Regions from separate parts of the Streptomyces sp. NPDC050674 genome, predicted to be linked through region 3. Evidence: riboswitches for the same ligand, from Rfam matches in the RefSeq annotation. Region 3 holds a riboswitch; each other region holds the start of a gene.
The links. A riboswitch is a leader RNA that binds a small molecule or an ion and turns the genes downstream of it on or off. The one in region 3 is predicted to bind cobalamin.
Positions count from the first base shown of each region.

Region 1: linked by a shared signal. The riboswitch ahead of AB0I06_RS04275 (ribonucleoside-diphosphate reductase subunit alpha) and the one ahead of AB0I06_RS00690 (energy-coupling factor ABC transporter permease) in region 3 are both predicted to bind cobalamin.
Region 2: linked by a shared signal. The riboswitch ahead of AB0I06_RS21750 (ABC transporter substrate-binding protein) and the one ahead of AB0I06_RS00690 (energy-coupling factor ABC transporter permease) in region 3 are both predicted to bind cobalamin.

Region 1 is NZ_JBFAIG010000002.1:210,322-215,426, forward strand. Features, by position in the region: gene AB0I06_RS04270 (ribonucleotide-diphosphate reductase subunit beta) at 1-325, opposite strand, end outside; gene AB0I06_RS04275 (ribonucleoside-diphosphate reductase subunit alpha) at 325-2,688, opposite strand; cobalamin riboswitch at 2,810-2,956, opposite strand; gene AB0I06_RS04280 (GNAT family N-acetyltransferase) at 2,993-3,496, opposite strand; gene mctP (monocarboxylate uptake permease MctP) at 3,572-5,105, opposite strand, start outside.
Region 2 is NZ_JBFAIG010000013.1:8,861-13,965, reverse strand. Features, by position in the region: gene AB0I06_RS21765 (hypothetical protein) at 1-667, opposite strand, end outside; gene AB0I06_RS21760 (ABC transporter ATP-binding protein) at 737-1,567, opposite strand; gene AB0I06_RS21755 (iron chelate uptake ABC transporter family permease subunit) at 1,564-2,529, opposite strand; gene AB0I06_RS21750 (ABC transporter substrate-binding protein) at 2,613-3,629, opposite strand; cobalamin riboswitch at 3,698-3,888, opposite strand; gene AB0I06_RS21745 (CoA-binding protein) at 3,972-4,400, shown strand; gene AB0I06_RS21740 (APC family permease) at 4,534-5,105, shown strand, end outside.
Region 3 is NZ_JBFAIG010000001.1:148,058-153,162, forward strand. Features, by position in the region: gene AB0I06_RS00680 (MFS transporter) at 1-907, shown strand, start outside; gene AB0I06_RS00685 (serine/threonine-protein kinase) at 1,200-2,603, shown strand; cobalamin riboswitch at 2,733-2,918, shown strand; gene AB0I06_RS00690 (energy-coupling factor ABC transporter permease) at 2,948-3,649, shown strand; gene AB0I06_RS00695 (energy-coupling factor ABC transporter substrate-binding protein) at 3,646-4,014, shown strand; gene cbiQ (cobalt ECF transporter T component CbiQ) at 4,021-4,770, shown strand; gene AB0I06_RS00705 (ATP-binding cassette domain-containing protein) at 4,767-5,105, shown strand, end outside.

The sequences.
Region 1 (5,105 bases), on a different contig from region 3:
AGAACTGGACGTGCACGGCCTCCTCGAACAGCTGACGGCTCAGATACAGCCGCGCCTCGGGGGAGTTGATGTGCTTGTACAGCGTCAGCACCAGGTTGTTCGCGACGATCGAGTCACCCGTCGCGAAGAAGGCGACCAGCCGGCCGATCAGGTGTTGCTCCGCGGGGGAGAGCTTGGCGAGGTCGGCGACGTCGGAGTGGAGATCGACCTCCTCCACGGTCCAGGTGTTCTTGATGGCGTCCCGGTAGCGCTCGTAGAAGTCCGGGTAGCGCATGGGGCGCAGGGTGAGCTCGAAGCCGGGGTCGAGAAGGTTCTGGGTGCTCATTACTGGCAGGCCTCGCAGGACTCGGGGTTTTCCAGGGAGCAGGCGACCGCTTCGGGGTCCGGGGTGGCCTGCACGGGGACGGCGGCCCGGGCGGCACGGGCGATACGGGTCGCCGGGCGCGAGCGCAGGTAGTACGTGGTCTTCAGCCCGGACTTCCAGGCGTAGGCGTACATCGAGGAGAGCTTGCCGATCGTCGGCGTCTCCAGGAACAGGTTCAGGGACTGGGACTGGTCCAGGAACGGGGTCCTGGCCGCCGCCATGTCGATCAGACCGCGCTGCGGGATCTCCCAGGCCGTGCGGTAGAGGGCGCGGACGTCCTCGGGGATCCAGGCGAAGTCCTGCACCGAGCCGTTGGCCTCGCGCAGGGCCTCCCTGCTGCGGGCGTCCCACACGCCGAGCCGCTTGAGCTCGTCCACCAGGTAGGAGTTGACCTGGAGGAACTCGCCCGACAGCGTCTCGCGCTTGAACAGGTTGGACACCTGCGGCTCGATGCACTCGTAGACGCCCGCGATGGAGGCGATCGTGGCCGTGGGCGCGATGGCGAGGAGCAGGGAGTTGCGCAGGCCGGTCGTGGCGATCCGCTCGCGCAGGGCCGCCCAGCGCTCGGGCCAGGTCAGGTCCACGTCGTAGTGGTCGGGGTGCAGCACGCCCCGGGCCGTTCGCGTCTTCTCCCAGGCGGGCAGCGGGCCGTTGCGCTCGGCGAGGTCGGCCGAGGCCTCGTACGCGGCGAGCATGACGCGCTCGGCGATACGGGTGGACAGCGCCTTGGCCCCGGGCGAGTCGAAGGGCAGACGCAGCTTGAAGAAGACGTCCTGCAGACCCATCGCGCCGAGGCCGACCGGGCGCCAGCGGGCGTTGGAACGGCCCGCCTGCTCGGTCGGGTAGAAGTTGATGTCGACGACCCGGTCGAGGAACGTGACGGCCGTACGGACGGTCTCGTCCAGCCGCTCCCAGTCGATGTCGCCCCCGGTCACGAACGCGCCGAGGTTGACCGAGCCCAGGTTGCAGACCGCCGTCTCCCCGTCGTCGGTGACCTCCAGGATCTCCGTGCAGAGGTTGGAGGAGTGCACGACGTGACCCGGCTCGGCCGTCTGGTTGGCGGTGCGGTTGGCGGCGTCCTTGAAGGTCATCCAGCCGTTGCCGGTCTGCGCGAGGGTGCGCATCATCCGGCCGTACAGCTCACGGGCGGGCAGGGTCTTCCTCGCCAGTCCCTTCGCCTCGGCCGCCCGGTAGGCGGTGTCGAACTCCTCGCCCCACAGGTCGACCAGCTCGGGCACGTCCGAGGGGGAGAACAGCGACCACTGCCCGTCGGCGTTCACCCGCCGCATGAACTCGTCCGGCACCCAGTGCGCGAGGTTCAGGTTGTGCGTGCGGCGGGCGTCCTCACCGGTGTTGTCGCGCAGCTCCAGGAACTCCTCGATGTCGGCGTGCCAGGTCTCCAGGTAGACCGCGGCCGCGCCCTTGCGCCGGCCGCCCTGGTTCACCGCGGCGACCGAGGCGTCGAGGGTCTTCAGGAACGGGACGATGCCGTTGGAGTGCCCGTTGGTGCCCCGGATCAGCGAACCCCGGGCGCGGATGCGGGAGTACGCCAGTCCGATGCCGCCGGCGTGCTTCGAGAGCCGGGCCACCTGGTGGTACCGGTCGTAGATGGAGTCCAGCTCGTCCTTGGGGGAGTCGAGGAGGTAGCAGGACGACATCTGCGGGTGCCGGGTGCCCGAGTTGAAGAGGGTGGGGGAGGAGGGGAGGTAGTCGAGGCGGCTCATGAGCCGGTAGAGCGCCGCGACCTCGTCCACCGAGCGGCTGGTGTCGTCCTCGGCCAGACCGGCGGCCACGCGCAGCATGAAGTGCTGGGGCGTCTCGATCACCTTGCGGGTGATCGGGTGCCGCAGCAGGTAGCGGCTGTGCAGGGTGCGCAGGCCGAAGTAGCCGAAGCGGTCGTCGGCGCCGGTGTCGATCAACGCGTCGAGCCGGGCCGCGTGCAGCCGTACGAACGCGGCGGTGCGGTCGGCGATGAGCCCCTCGCGGTGACCGACCGCGACGGACTCGGTGAACGACGTGACGCCCTGGGAGGCGGCCTCCTCGCGGATGCCGATGGTCAGCAGCCGGGCGGCCAGCCGGGAGTAGGCGGGGTCCTCGGAGATCAGACCGGCCGCGGCCTCCGTCGCCAGCTCCCGCAACTCCGCGATCATCTCGGCGGAGGCCGCACGCGAGGACCGGCCGCGCAGCGCGGCGGCGGCGACCCGGCCGGGATCGGTGTCGGGGAGGTCGGCGGTCAGCTCGGTCAGGGTCCGCAGCAACGCGGCACCGGGAGCGTCCTGCTCCTCTTCGGCGGCTGAGACCGGTTCGGCTGGCGCGATGGTCACGTGGGGCTCTCCCTCGCTCGGCACGGGGCCTCGTCGAGGGCAGGGAGGAGCACACGAGCGCACGCGGCGTCGCGTCCACCGGCCCATTCCGCGAGGCCCGGACGTCAGGCACACCGGCCGGGTGGCCGGGTGCGCTGTCGGCAGGTCCTCGGACTGACACCCATACACATGTGAAAGGGCATGGGTACACCGTTGCGGGACAGTTCCGGATTCGCACCGGATTCCCCTGCGGCGACAGCGAGCACGAGCATACATCTTGTGTCGGGCGCCAAAGGCACCCCCAGATGTTGTGTCGCTGCCGCTCTCAGAGGGTCAGCGCGTAGGTGAGGAGCGTGATGTCGTCCGGCTCCGGGAGGGGATTCCAGTCGCGCTTGGGGGTGCGGACGAAACCCACGCGCTCGTAGAGGCGGTGGGCGGAGCGCATGGTGCGCTGGGTCGAGAGCACGATGCCGCGGCAGCCCGGGGTGGCGCGGGCCCGGTCGACGCAGGCGCGGACGAGGGCCTCGCCGATGCCGCGCCCCCGGGCCGCGCGGGCCACCGCGAGCATCCGCAGCTCGGCCTCGCCGGGCCGGGCGATGTCGGCCATGGGGCCGCCGGAGGGGACGAAGGTGACGCCACCGACGACGTCGTCGTCGGCCGTGGCGACCAGGACCTCGGCGGCGGCGCGCCTGGCGACGTCACGCAGCTCGGCGAGACAGGCGTCGCTCTCGCCGAAGTCGAGCAGGCCGTCGTCGAGGTAGGCCCGGGCGGTGATCTCGCCGAGGACGGCGTGGTGGGCGGGGCGTGCGGGGTCGATCCGGAAGTCCATGGCAGGAGTGTGTATACGCGGGCGGGCCGCCGACGCCATGCGTTTCGGCGGCCCGCGGGGGGTGTGGCGGGGACGTCAGTGGGCGGATCCCGCGGTGGCGGGCGGCAGTTCGACCTGGACGCCCGGGTCGCCGGCGTCGGCCGTGTAGTCCTCCGGCTTGGTCTCGTCGACGCCGTCGGGGGCCTTCAGGGCCTTGAGGACGAAGGTCAGGACCACCGTCACCACCACGTTCAGGACGAACGCCGTGAGGCCGATGTAGCCGATCTCCCCGATGCCGGGGATCTCCTTCGCCGAGCCGCCGAAGTGCTTCTGGGTCGGGGAGGCCACGCCGTACGCGGCGACCGTGCCGTAGACCATGCCGACGGCCCAGCCCGCGAGCAGCGCCCAGCGGTGGAACCAGCGGGTGAACAGGCCGCCGACCAGGGCCGGGAAGGTCTGCAGGATCCAGATGCCGCCCAGCAGCTGGAAGTTGATGGCGACCGTCTTGTCCATGGTGAGGACGAAGGCCAGGGCGCCCACCTTCACCAACAGGGACACCAGCTTGGAGACCTTGGTCTCCTGCGCCGGTGTGGCGTCCGGCTTGATGAAGTCCTTGTAGATGTTGCGGGTGAAGAGGTTCGCGGCCGCGATGGACATGATGGCCGCCGGCACCAGCGCGCCGATGCCGATCGCCGCGAACGCCACGCCCGCGAACCAGTCCGGGAACATCGTCTCGAACAGCTGCGGGATCGCCAGCTGCCCGTTCTGCACCTTGATCCCGGCCGCGATCGCCATGAACCCGAGCAGCGCCAGCAGACCCAGCATCAGCGAATACAGCGGCAGGATCGTGGTGTTGCGGCGGATCACCTCACGGCTCTTCGAGGACAGCGTCGCCGTGATGGAGTGCGGGTACATGAAGAGGGCCAGGGCGGAGCCCAGCGCCAGCGTGGCGTACGTCCACTGTCCCGCCTCGGCGGGCACCAGCGCACCGCGCGGCGCACCCGTGGCCGGGTTGGTCTGGCCGTACGCCTCGCCGGCCTTGGCGAAGATCTCGTCGAAGCCGCCGAGCTTGATCGGGATGTAGATGATCGCCACCGCGATGACGATGTAGATCAGCGTGTCCTTCACGAACGCGATGAGCGCGGGGGCCCGCAGACCCGACGAGTACGTGTACGCCGCCAGCACACCGAAGGCGATCAACAGCGGCAGGTCCTTGATGAACCAGTTGGTGTTCTCGCCGCCGCCGACGCCCATCACGTCCAGCACGGCCTGGATGCCGACCAGTTGGAGCGCGATGTACGGCATCGTCGCCAGGATGCCGGTCACGGCCACCGCGAGCGACAGGCCCTTCGAGCCGAACCGGCCGCGCACGAAGTCGGAGGTCGTGACGTACCCGTGCTTGTGGGAGACCGACCACAGGCGGGGCAGGAAGGTGAAGATCAGCGGGTACACCAGGATCGTGTACGGCACCGCGAAGAAACCGGCCGCTCCCGCCGCGTAGATGGCCGCCGGCACGGCGACGAAGGTGTACGCCGTGTACAGGTCGCCGCCGAGCAGGAACCAGGTGATCCAGGTCCCGAACGAGCGGCCGCCCAGGCCCCATTCGTCCAGGCTGTGCTCGTTCTCGGCC
Region 2 (5,105 bases), on a different contig from region 3:
CGGCGTAGGCGTAGGTCTCGAAGCGGGCGCCGTCGGCCAGGTCCGGCCGGGTCTCGACCTGGCGCAGCACGTCCAGCACCCGGGGCAGGTCCAGGTCGTCTTCCCAGGCGTCGCGCAGCCTCCCGCGCACGTCGTCGGGGATCGGCCGCGAGGGCTGCCGCGCCCAGCGGGCGACCGCGGTGCGCCAGCGGGCGAGGGTGGCGCGGGCGCCGTCGACGTCGGCCGCCTCCGGCCGGGCGGGGGCGCTGTGGTGCCGGGTGAGCAGGGCGAGGCGCAGGGCGGCGGGGTCGCCGTGTCCGGGCGGGTCCGTCTGGACCGGCGCGACGGTGATCAGTACCCCGTCGGGCGGCGCCCCGCCCTGGGCGGCGACGTGGAGGGCCTGGGACTCGCCCAGGCTTGCGCCGACGTCGGGGCTGTCCTCGAAGGGGCGGATGTTCAGGGTCGCGGCCCGCGCGCGCAGTTCCGCCTGGCGGTGGCCGCCGGTCAGCAGTGCCCACACCGGCGTGCCGCCCAGTTCCAGGGTCCTGACGAGCAGGTCCCCGACGAGCAGCACCCGAAGGTTCGTGGTGTCGGAACCGGGCGCGTGCACCTCGACACGGGTCAGGCCCCGGCGGGCCGGGGCGGCGTCGACCGGCTGGCCGGTCCGGGCGTCGGTGATGCGCAGCACGAGGTGAGCGTAGGCGGGAAGGCCGTCGCACGCGGGCAGGTTCGGGGTTTCCCGGCCGCCGTGGCGGGATCACCGCGCCCGGGGCGGGTCCGGCCGCTCGTCACGGGACAGGGTGCCCAGGAACCGCACGTGCGGCCGCCCCTCGGGGCCTTCGCGGCTGACGGCGGCGCGCACTCCGTACACGTCGGCGATGAGTTCCGCGGTGAGGACGTCTCCCGGAGTGCCCCCGGCCACGGCCCGTCCCTCGTGCAGCACCACGACCCGGTCGCAGTACATCGCCGCCAGGTTGAGGTCGTGCAGGGCGACGACGGTGGTGACCGGCAGGCCGGTGACGAGGGTGAGCAGATCGAGCTGGTGGTGGATGTCGAGGTGGTTGGTGGGCTCGTCGAGGAGGAGCTCACGGGGTTCCTGGGCGAGCGCCCGGGCGATCTGCGCGCGCTGGCGTTCGCCGCCCGAGAGAGTGTGCCAGGACCGGCCGGAGCAGTCGGCGAGGCCCGCGCGCTCCAGGGCGGCGCGCACCGCCCGCTCGTCGTCCGCCGAGGCCGGTGTCCAGGCTCGGCGGTGCGGGATCCGGCCCAGCCGTACGACGTCCTCGACCGTGAACTCGACCTGGGTGTCGGACTGCTGCTCGACCACGGCGAGGCGCCGGGCGACCGTGCGGCGGGGCAGCTCACCGAGCGGTGTGCCGTCGAGCGTGACGACTCCGCAGGTCGGGGCGAGCAGCCCGGCCAGCAGGCGCAGCAGCGTGGACTTGCCGGAGCCGTTGGGGCCGAGGACACCGACGGTGGAGCCGGTCTCCGGTGCGAGGACCACGCCGTCCAGGATGAGGCGCCCGTCGGTGCGGCGGCCGACCCGGTCGGCCCGCAGGCCCGCGTCCGGTGACGCCGTGGTGCCGCTCATCCGGACCTCCGTGTCCGGTACAGCACCGCCACGAAGGCCGGCACCCCGATCAGCGACGTCACGACCCCCACCGGGATCTCCTGCGGGTCCAGGACGGTGCGGGCCAGGGTGTCGACCCACACCAGGAACACCGCCCCGGCGAGGCCGGTGACCGGCAGGAGCCGGGCGTGCCCGGGCCCGGTCAGGGCGCGGGCGGCGTGCGGCAGGACCAGCCCGACGAAGCCGATCGCCCCGGCCGAGCTGACCAGCGCCGCCGTGAGCAGGGCGGTGACGCACAGCAGCACCAGACGGGTGCGGGCGACGGACACCCCGAGCGCGGCCGCCGCGTCCTGCCCGAAGGCGAAGGCGTCGAGGGTACGGGCGTACGCCAGGCACACCACCAGCGCCACGGCCAGCACGGCCAGGCACAGCCACACGTCGGTCCAGCCGGCGCCGCCGAGCGAGCCGAGGAGCCAGAACAGCACGCCGCGGGTCGTCTCGGCGTCGGCGGCGGTCAGCACGACGAAGGAGGTGAGCGCCGAGAAGAGCTGCATGGCTGCGACGCCCGCGAGGACGACCCGGTCGGTGGTGCCGCCGAGGGTGTGACTGAGCAGCAGCACCAGGGCGAACGACACCAGGGCGCCGAGAAACGCGCCCGCCGGGACCGGGAGGGCACCGCCGCCCACGCCGAGCACGACGACCAGGACCGCTCCGGTGGAGGCGCCGGAGGACACCCCGAGCACGAAGGGGTCGGCCAGCGGGTTGCGCAGCAGCGACTGCATCACCGCCCCGCACACGGCCAGTCCGGCCCCGCACACGGCCGCGAGCAGGGTGCGCGGCAGCCTCAGTTGCCAGACGATCCCGTCCCGGATCGGCGTCAGCCGCGAACTGCCGAGACCGAGATGGGCGGCGACCACGGACCACACGTCGGCGACCCGTATGTCGGCGGGACCGATGGTGACGGCCACGGCGAGGGAGGCCATGAGCGCGACCGCCCCGGCCGCCGCCGGCGCGAGACCGGCCCCGCGCCGGGGCCGCGCCCCGGCGCCCGGCACATCGCGGGTGGTCACTTCACCAGCCCGAACCGGCGCAGCCCCGCGGCCACCCGCTCCACGCCCTCGACGGTGCGGATGGTGGGGTTCATGGCCTGCCCGCTGAGCAGCACGTACCGCTTGTGCCGGACGGCGTCCATGTTCTTGGTGACCGGGTTGGACTCCAGGAAGGCGATCTTCCTGGCGGCCGACTCGGCGGTCTGCGATCTGCGGGTCAGGTCGCCGATGACGAGGACGTCGGGGTCGCGGTCGGCGACTGTCTCCCAGTTGACCTGCGGCCATTCCTGGTGGGTGTCGCCGAAGGCGTTCTTGGCGCCGAGGGCGCGGGTGATGATGCCGGGCGCTCCGCAGCAGCCGGCCATGTAGGGCGACTCGGAGTTGGCGAACCAGTACAGGAGGGTGACGCCGGAGGCGTCGATGCCGGCCGTGGCCTTCTTCATGCGCCGCTGGAGGGAGGCGACGAGTGCGTCGCCGCGTCCCTTCACCCCGAACACGGTCGCGAGGTCCCGGACCTCGCCGTAGACGGTGTCGATGTCCAGGGCGGTGTCGCGTGCGCCGTCGCCGCCGCCCGAGTTGTCCTTGCCGACGCAGTCGGACGGGGAGACGTAGGTGGGGACGCCGAGCTTCTCGAACTGCTCGCGGGTGGCGACGCCGCCCTTGCCGAGGGTGGAGACGAAGGAGGCGGCGACGAAGTCGGGGTCGGCGGCCAGGACGCGTTCGAAGGACGGGTTGTTCTCGGCGATGCGGGGCACCTTCGCCTCGGCCTTCTCCAGCCCCTTCATCACGGGGTCGGTCCAGGTGGCGGTGCCCGCGAGGCGGTCGGCCAGACCGAGCGAGAGCAGGATCTCGGTGGTGCCCTGGTTGAGGGACACGGCGTGCCGCGGGGCGGCCGTGACGCGGACCTCGTGGCCGCAGTCGGAGAGCGTGACGGCGGCCTTCGCCGTCGTGGGACCGGAGGCACCGCAGCCGGTCAGGAGCAGGGAACCGGCCGTCAGCAGGACGGCGGCACGGGCGGGTCGGGCGAGGGGCACGGGAACCAGTCCTCAGGCGTCGAGGGCCCATTCGCGGAGCCCGGTCGTACGGTGCTCCCCCGCCGCGCACGGCCGCGGGGGCCGCCAGCAGGTCTTCGGACTCGGGTTCCTCCGGATCGGGGCGCCTTCCCGGACGTCCGCGAGGGAGTCCAGTGGCCGAGGCCCCGCCCGTCCCCCTCACCGCTGCGCGTCAGTTCCGGATTCGCACCGGATTCCCTGACCCACGTACATGGGTTCGACTGGCCTCGGCAAGCTATCACGCGGGCCCGCCCGGGAATCATCGCCCGCCCGGAGCCGTTGCCCCGACAGCAGTTCGTCCACGACATTCCGAGGAGGCCGCCGGTGTACGGCGACGAGGCAACGGTCCGCAGGATCCTCACCGAGCTCGGCGACACCTGGGCCGTGGTGGGCCTGTCGTCGAACCGTCAGCGGGCGGCGTACGGCGTCGCCGCGACGCTCCAGCGCTTCGGCAAGCGCGTGGTGCCGGTGCATCCGAAGGCCGAGACGGTGCACGGGGAGCAGGGGTACGCGAGCCTGACGGACATCCCCTTCGACGTGGACGTCGTCGACGTGTTCGTGAACAGCGACCTCGCCGGTGCCGTCGCGGACGAGGCGGTCGCCAAGGGCGCGAAGGGCGTCTGGTTCCAGCTCGGCGTCATCGACGAGACGGCGTACGACCGGACGCGTGCGGCGGGTCTGGAGATGGTGATGGACCGCTGCCCGGCGATCGAGATCCCACGGCTGTCTCATGGCCGTGTACAGGATTCTTGAAGCGTTTCCCACGAAACACCCGCACCCGGTCAAGGCTGCACAACGCGTCTTCTGCGGCCGGTCGGCCGGTTCCTAACCTGAGGCCTCTTGCTCGCCGAACTCCCCGAGTTCATCTCCGAGAGGCCTTGTATTCATGGAAAGAGACGGCCTGCGCCGGGACGTCGGGCTGATCGGGCTCATGTGGGCCTCGGTCGGTTCCATCATCGGCTCGGGCTGGTTGTACGGCGCCGAGAAGGCCGTCGTGGCGGCCGGTCCCGCGGCGATCCTGTCCTGGCTCATCGGCGCGGTGGCGATCGTGCTGCTGGCCCTGGTGCACGCCGAGCTGGGCGGCATGTTCCCGGTCGCGGGCGGCACGGCCCGTTATCCGCACTACGCCTTCGGCGGGCTGGCCGGGATGTCGTTCGGCTGGTTCTCCTGGCTCCAGGCGGCGACCGTGGCACCGATCGAGGTCGAGGCCATGATCGGCTACGCCGGGCACTGGCACTGGGCGCAGGGGCTCCAGCACGCGAAGGACGGCACGCTCACGACGAGCGGTTTCGTTGTCGCCGTCGTGCTGATGGCCGTGTTCGTCGTCGTCAACTTCCTCGGCGTGCGCGTCCTGGCGCACACCAACAGCGCCGCCACCTGGTGGAAGGTGGCGGTGCCGCTGGCCGCGATCTTCATCATCGCGGCCGGCAACTTCCACCCGGGCAACTTCACCGAGCA
Region 3 (5,105 bases):
GGTGCTGGTGATCGGCTTCGCCGCCGCGCTGTTCTCCCCGGCCGTGGAGTCCGAGGTGGCCCGCCAGGCGGTGGTCTGGGAGGAGGAGGGGCACGGTCCGCGCACCCGGGTCCTGGCCCTGTTCAGCGTGGCGGGCCAAGTCGGGGCGTTCGCCGGGCCGCTGCTCGGGGCGCTGCTCCTCGCGGTGGACTTCCGCACGGCCTGCCTGGCCGGCGCCGGGGTGTTCGTGCTCGTCCTCGCCGGGCACCTGTGGCTGATGCCGCAGCACATTCCCGGCCGGGTCCGCGTCCGGGAGCGCGGCGGGATGCGTGTCCTGCTGCGCGACAGGCGTTTCCTCGCCCTGTGCTGCGCGTACGGCACCTATCTGCTCGCCTACAACCAGCTGTATCTGGCCCTGCCGGACGAGGTGCAGCGTGCGGCGGGCTCCCAGGCGCCCCTGTCCTGGCTCTTCGCGCTGTCCTCGGTGCTGGTGGTCTTCACGCAGCTGCCGGTGACCCACTGGGCGGGCGAGCGGCTGGATCTGCGCCACTCCATGGCCGCCGGACTGCTGCTGATCGCGTCCGGTTTCGCGGTGGTGGCCGCCGCCCGGCCCGCGGGCTGGACGGGCACCGCGGGGCTGCTGCCGGCCGCGGGCTTCGTGATCTTGCTCACGGTGGGGCAGATGCTGGTCGTACCCGCCGCGCGCGCCTGGGTGCCGGACCTCGCCGAGGAGGGGCGGCTCGGCCTCTACATGGGTGCGCTGTCGTCCGTCTCCGGCCTGATCGTCCTCGCCGGCAGCGCGGCCACGGGCTCCCTGCTCGATCTGGGCCTGCCGCCCGCCGTGCCGTGGCTGGTCCTCGCGGCCGTACCCGCCCTGGCCGTGTTCCTGCTGCCGCGCCGGGTGAAGGAGGCGGGCGCGACGGCCTGAAACGGGGTCGGGAGGCGCCCCGCGCGCGGCGGGAACCGGGTGCGCGGGGGTGTCACCCGGCGTGCGGCCGTCCCGCCCGGCGTTTTCCGCGGCCGTACCGTCCGGGGACACCGCTGTGGGGCTCCGTGGTCATACCGCGCCAGTATCCTGGGTCGGCTGCGGCGCCCCTGCCAATCCCCGCGCACGAGCGGGGAGTTCGGCCTGCGGCGACGACCTTCCCACACGCATGAGACGAGGACGAGTGCTGCTAGCGGGCCGCTACCGGCTGGATGTTGAGATCGGGCGCGGTGGAATGGGAGAGGTCTGGCGCGCGTACGACGAGACGCTCGCCAGAGCGGTGGCCCTCAAGCTGCTGCTGCCCCAGGACACCGACGCCACGGCGACCTCCCGGTTCCGACTGGAGGCGCAGACCGCCGGGCGTCTCAACCACCCCAACGTCGTCGGTGTCCTGGACTTCGGCGAGTACGACAACCGGCTGTACCTCGTGATGGAACTGGTCGAGGGCGACAGTCTCGCCGGGGTGCTGACCAAGTCCGGCGCGCTTCCCGCCGAGGAGGTGGCCCGGCTCGCCGCGCAGGCGTCCGCGGGGCTCGCCGCCGCCCACGGGCAGGGCATCGTGCACCGGGACGTCAAACCCGCCAACCTGCTGCTGGACACCCAGGGCACGCTGAAGATCGGTGACTTCGGCATCGCGCGGTTCCTCGACGACCCGGGCGCCGCGCTCACCGCCACCGGCCAGATCGTCGGCACCGGCCTCTACCTCGCGCCCGAACGGGCCCTGGGCAAGCCCGCCGGGCCCGCCTCCGACATGTACTCCCTGGGCTGTGTGCTCTACCAACTGCTCAGCGGCCGTCCTCCGTTCCAGGCCGACACCGCCGTCGCCCTTCTCCACCAGCACCTCGACTCGGCCCCCGTGCCGCCTCGCGACCTCGGTGTCTCCGGACTGCCCCCGGCGTTCGAGAACTACCTCCTCGGGCTGCTCGCCAAGCAGCCCGAGGACCGGCCCACCGCCCAGCAGGCCGCCGAGTGGTTCGCCGGGGGCGCCTGGCGGGGCCTGCCCGAGCCGTTGCCGGAGGTCTCGCCGCCGCCGCTGCGGCCGCGGCCCGCGCCGACGGCGCTGTCCGCGCCCCCGGGCCGGTACGCCGCCGAGGCGGGCAGCCCGACCACGTACGCGCTGCCCGCGACCACGGGGCACCGCACCGCGGCCCGGGCGGCCCAGGCGGGGCGTTCGGGCCGCTCGCGCGGGCGCGGCGGTCCCGGCAACCGGCCGAGGCTGGTCGCGACGGCCGCCGCCGCGGCCCTCTTCCTCGCCGCGATGCTCATCGGCATGCGCTGGTTCTCCCCCGACACCACGGCGGAGGGCACGGAACCCGACGCGTCCCCGTCCGCGAGCAGTCCGGCCGCGACGCCGTCCGCCGGCTCCGCCGCGTCCCCCTCCACCGAGCCCGCATCCGGCCAGGGGGCCGGTCCGGGGTCCGGCCAGGGGGCAGCCGGCACGCCGGCCACCGGAACCGTGGCCGATGTCACCGCGTCCGCGCCGGCCGCTTCCCCGACCCCTGCCGCGGCCCCGCCCGGCGCCGCGCCTCCGGCGGAGGAGGCGGGTGACGGCGGCCCGGCGCAGCCGAACCCGCAGGACCCGCAGGCCGGGCAGGACGGGGAGGGTGACGACGGCGGGGACGAGGGCGGCGACGACTGACACGGCCCGGACGCCGGACGACGCGGCCGTGCGCGCAGCGCGTGGATCAGCGGGGGGATGCGCCGGCGTGCGAGCGGACGCCCCCTCGCGCGCCCCCATGGGTGGCTTGTCATCGCCCTTACCCCGGCCTTATTGTCACCAGGCCTTGGTGAACGGGAAATCCGGTGTGATGCCGGTGCGGCCCTCGCCACTGTGAATCGGGAAGTCCGGCTCCGGCCCTCACGGGCAGCCACTGGGTCCTTGTGACCCGGGAAGGCGGAGTCCGGGCGGTGGTACCCGTCAGCCAGGAGACCGGCCAAGGCGCGTCAACCATCCACGAGGTGCTGGAGAGGGTCTGCTGAGCCATGCACATTGCCGAGGGTTTCCTTCCTCCGGCGCACGCGGTCGCCTGGGGCGTCGCGTCGGCGCCGTTCGTCGTCCACGGGGTCCGGTCGCTCACCCGTGAAGTGCGCGAGCACCCCGAGAGCACCCTGCTCCTCGGTGCGTCCGGCGCCTTCACCTTCGTCCTGTCCGCCCTGAAACTGCCCTCCGTCACCGGCAGTTGCTCGCACCCGACCGGCACGGGCCTGGGAGCCATCCTGTTCCGGCCGCCCATCATGGCGGTGCTGGGCACCATCACCCTGCTCTTCCAGGCGCTGCTGCTCGCGCACGGCGGTCTGACCACGCTCGGCGCCAACGTCTTCTCGATGGCGATCGTCGGCCCCTGGGCCGGATACGCCGTCTACCGGCTGCTGCGGCGCTACGACGTGCCGCTGATGGTGACGGTGTTCTGCGGCGCGTTCGTCGCCGACCTGTCCACCTACTGCGTCACCAGCGTGCAGCTGGCGCTCGCGTTCCCCGACCCGGGCAGCGGCTTCCTGGGCGCGCTCGCCAAGTTCGGCTCCATCTTCGCCGTGACCCAGATCCCGCTCGCGGTGAGCGAGGGCCTGCTGACCGTGCTCGTGATGCGGCTGCTGGTGCAGTCCAGCAAGGGCGAACTGACCCGGCTGGGCGTGCTCCTCGCCGACAAGCAGGCCCCTGCCGAGTCGGAGGCGGTGGCCCGGTGACCAGGAACACGAAGATCAACCTGATGCTGCTCGCCGCCGTGGCAGCGCTCGCGGTGCTGCCCTTGGCGCTCGGCCTCGGTGACCACAAGAAGGAGCCGTTCACGGGTTCCGACTCCGAGGCCGAGACGGCGATAACCGAGCTGAAGCCGGACTACGAGCCGTGGTTCTCGCCGCTGTACGAGCCGCCGTCCGGCGAGATCGAGTCGGCGCTCTTCGCGCTCCAGGCGGCCCTCGGCACCGGTGTCCTCGCCTACTACTTCGGTCTGCGCCGGGGACGCCGGCAGGGTGAGCGGCGGGCGCTGGAGCGGGAGACCGACAGCGCGCTGTCCGGCGCCGCCGCGAAGTCCGCCGCGGAACGGGACTGATCCCGGGTGCTGCCGATCGACGCGGCGGCGCACAGCAGTCGCTGGCGCCGCCGCCATCCCGTGGACAAGGCCGTGCTCGGGCTCGGCCTCACCGTGCTCGCGATCTCCCTGCCGCCCTGGCCGGGCGCGGCCCTGGTGCTCCTGACGGCCCTGGTGGTGCTGCTGGGGCCGGCCGGGGTGCCCGCGCGGCGGCTGTGGCGGGCCTACCGGGTGCCACTGGGCTTCTGCGTGACCGGCGCGGTCACCCTGCTGGTCCAGGTCGGCGGGCCGGGGGGTTTCTTCTCCTTCGCCCCCGACGGCCCCGTCCGGGCCGGGGAGTTGCTGCTGCGCACCTCGGCGGCCTCCCTGGGCGTGCTGCTGTTCGCCTTCACCACACCCCTGTCCGACCTGCTGCCGCGCCTGATCCGGGCCGGGATCCCGGCGCCCGTCGTGGACGTCGCGCTGGTGACGTACCGGATGAGCTTCCTGCTGCTGGACTCCGTGCGCCGCATCCGGGAGGCCCAGGCGGCCCGGCTCGGGCACACGGGCCGGGCCGCGGAGTGGCGTTCCCTGGCCGGGCTCGGCGCCGCCGCGTTCGTCCGGGCCTTCGACCGGGCCACCCGGCTCCAGGCCGGGCTCGCCGGACGCGGCTACGACGGCACCCTGCGCGTCCTGGTGCCCGAGGCCCGGGTCTCCGTCCGCTTCACGACGGCCAGTTGCGCGCTGCTCGCGGGGCTGGCCGTCCTCACCCTCGTACTGGAAAGGCCGCTGACATGAGCGAGCCCGCCCTCGTCGCCCTGCGGGGCGCGTCCTTCGCCTACGAGGACGGCCCGGCCGTGCTCAGCGGCCTCGACTTCGAGATCCGCGAAGGGCGCGCGCTCGCGCTGCTCGGCCGCAACGGCAGCGGCAAGACCACGCTGATGCGGCTGCTCTCCGGGGGACTGCGGCCCCACCAGGGGCGGCTGACGCTCGAAGGGCGGCCGGTGTCGTACGACCGCAAGGGTCTGACCCTGCTGCGGACGACCGTGCAGCTGGTGGTGCAGGACCCGGACGACCAGTTGTTCGCGGCGTCGGTGGAGCAGGACGTGTCGTTCGGGCCGCTGAACCTGGGC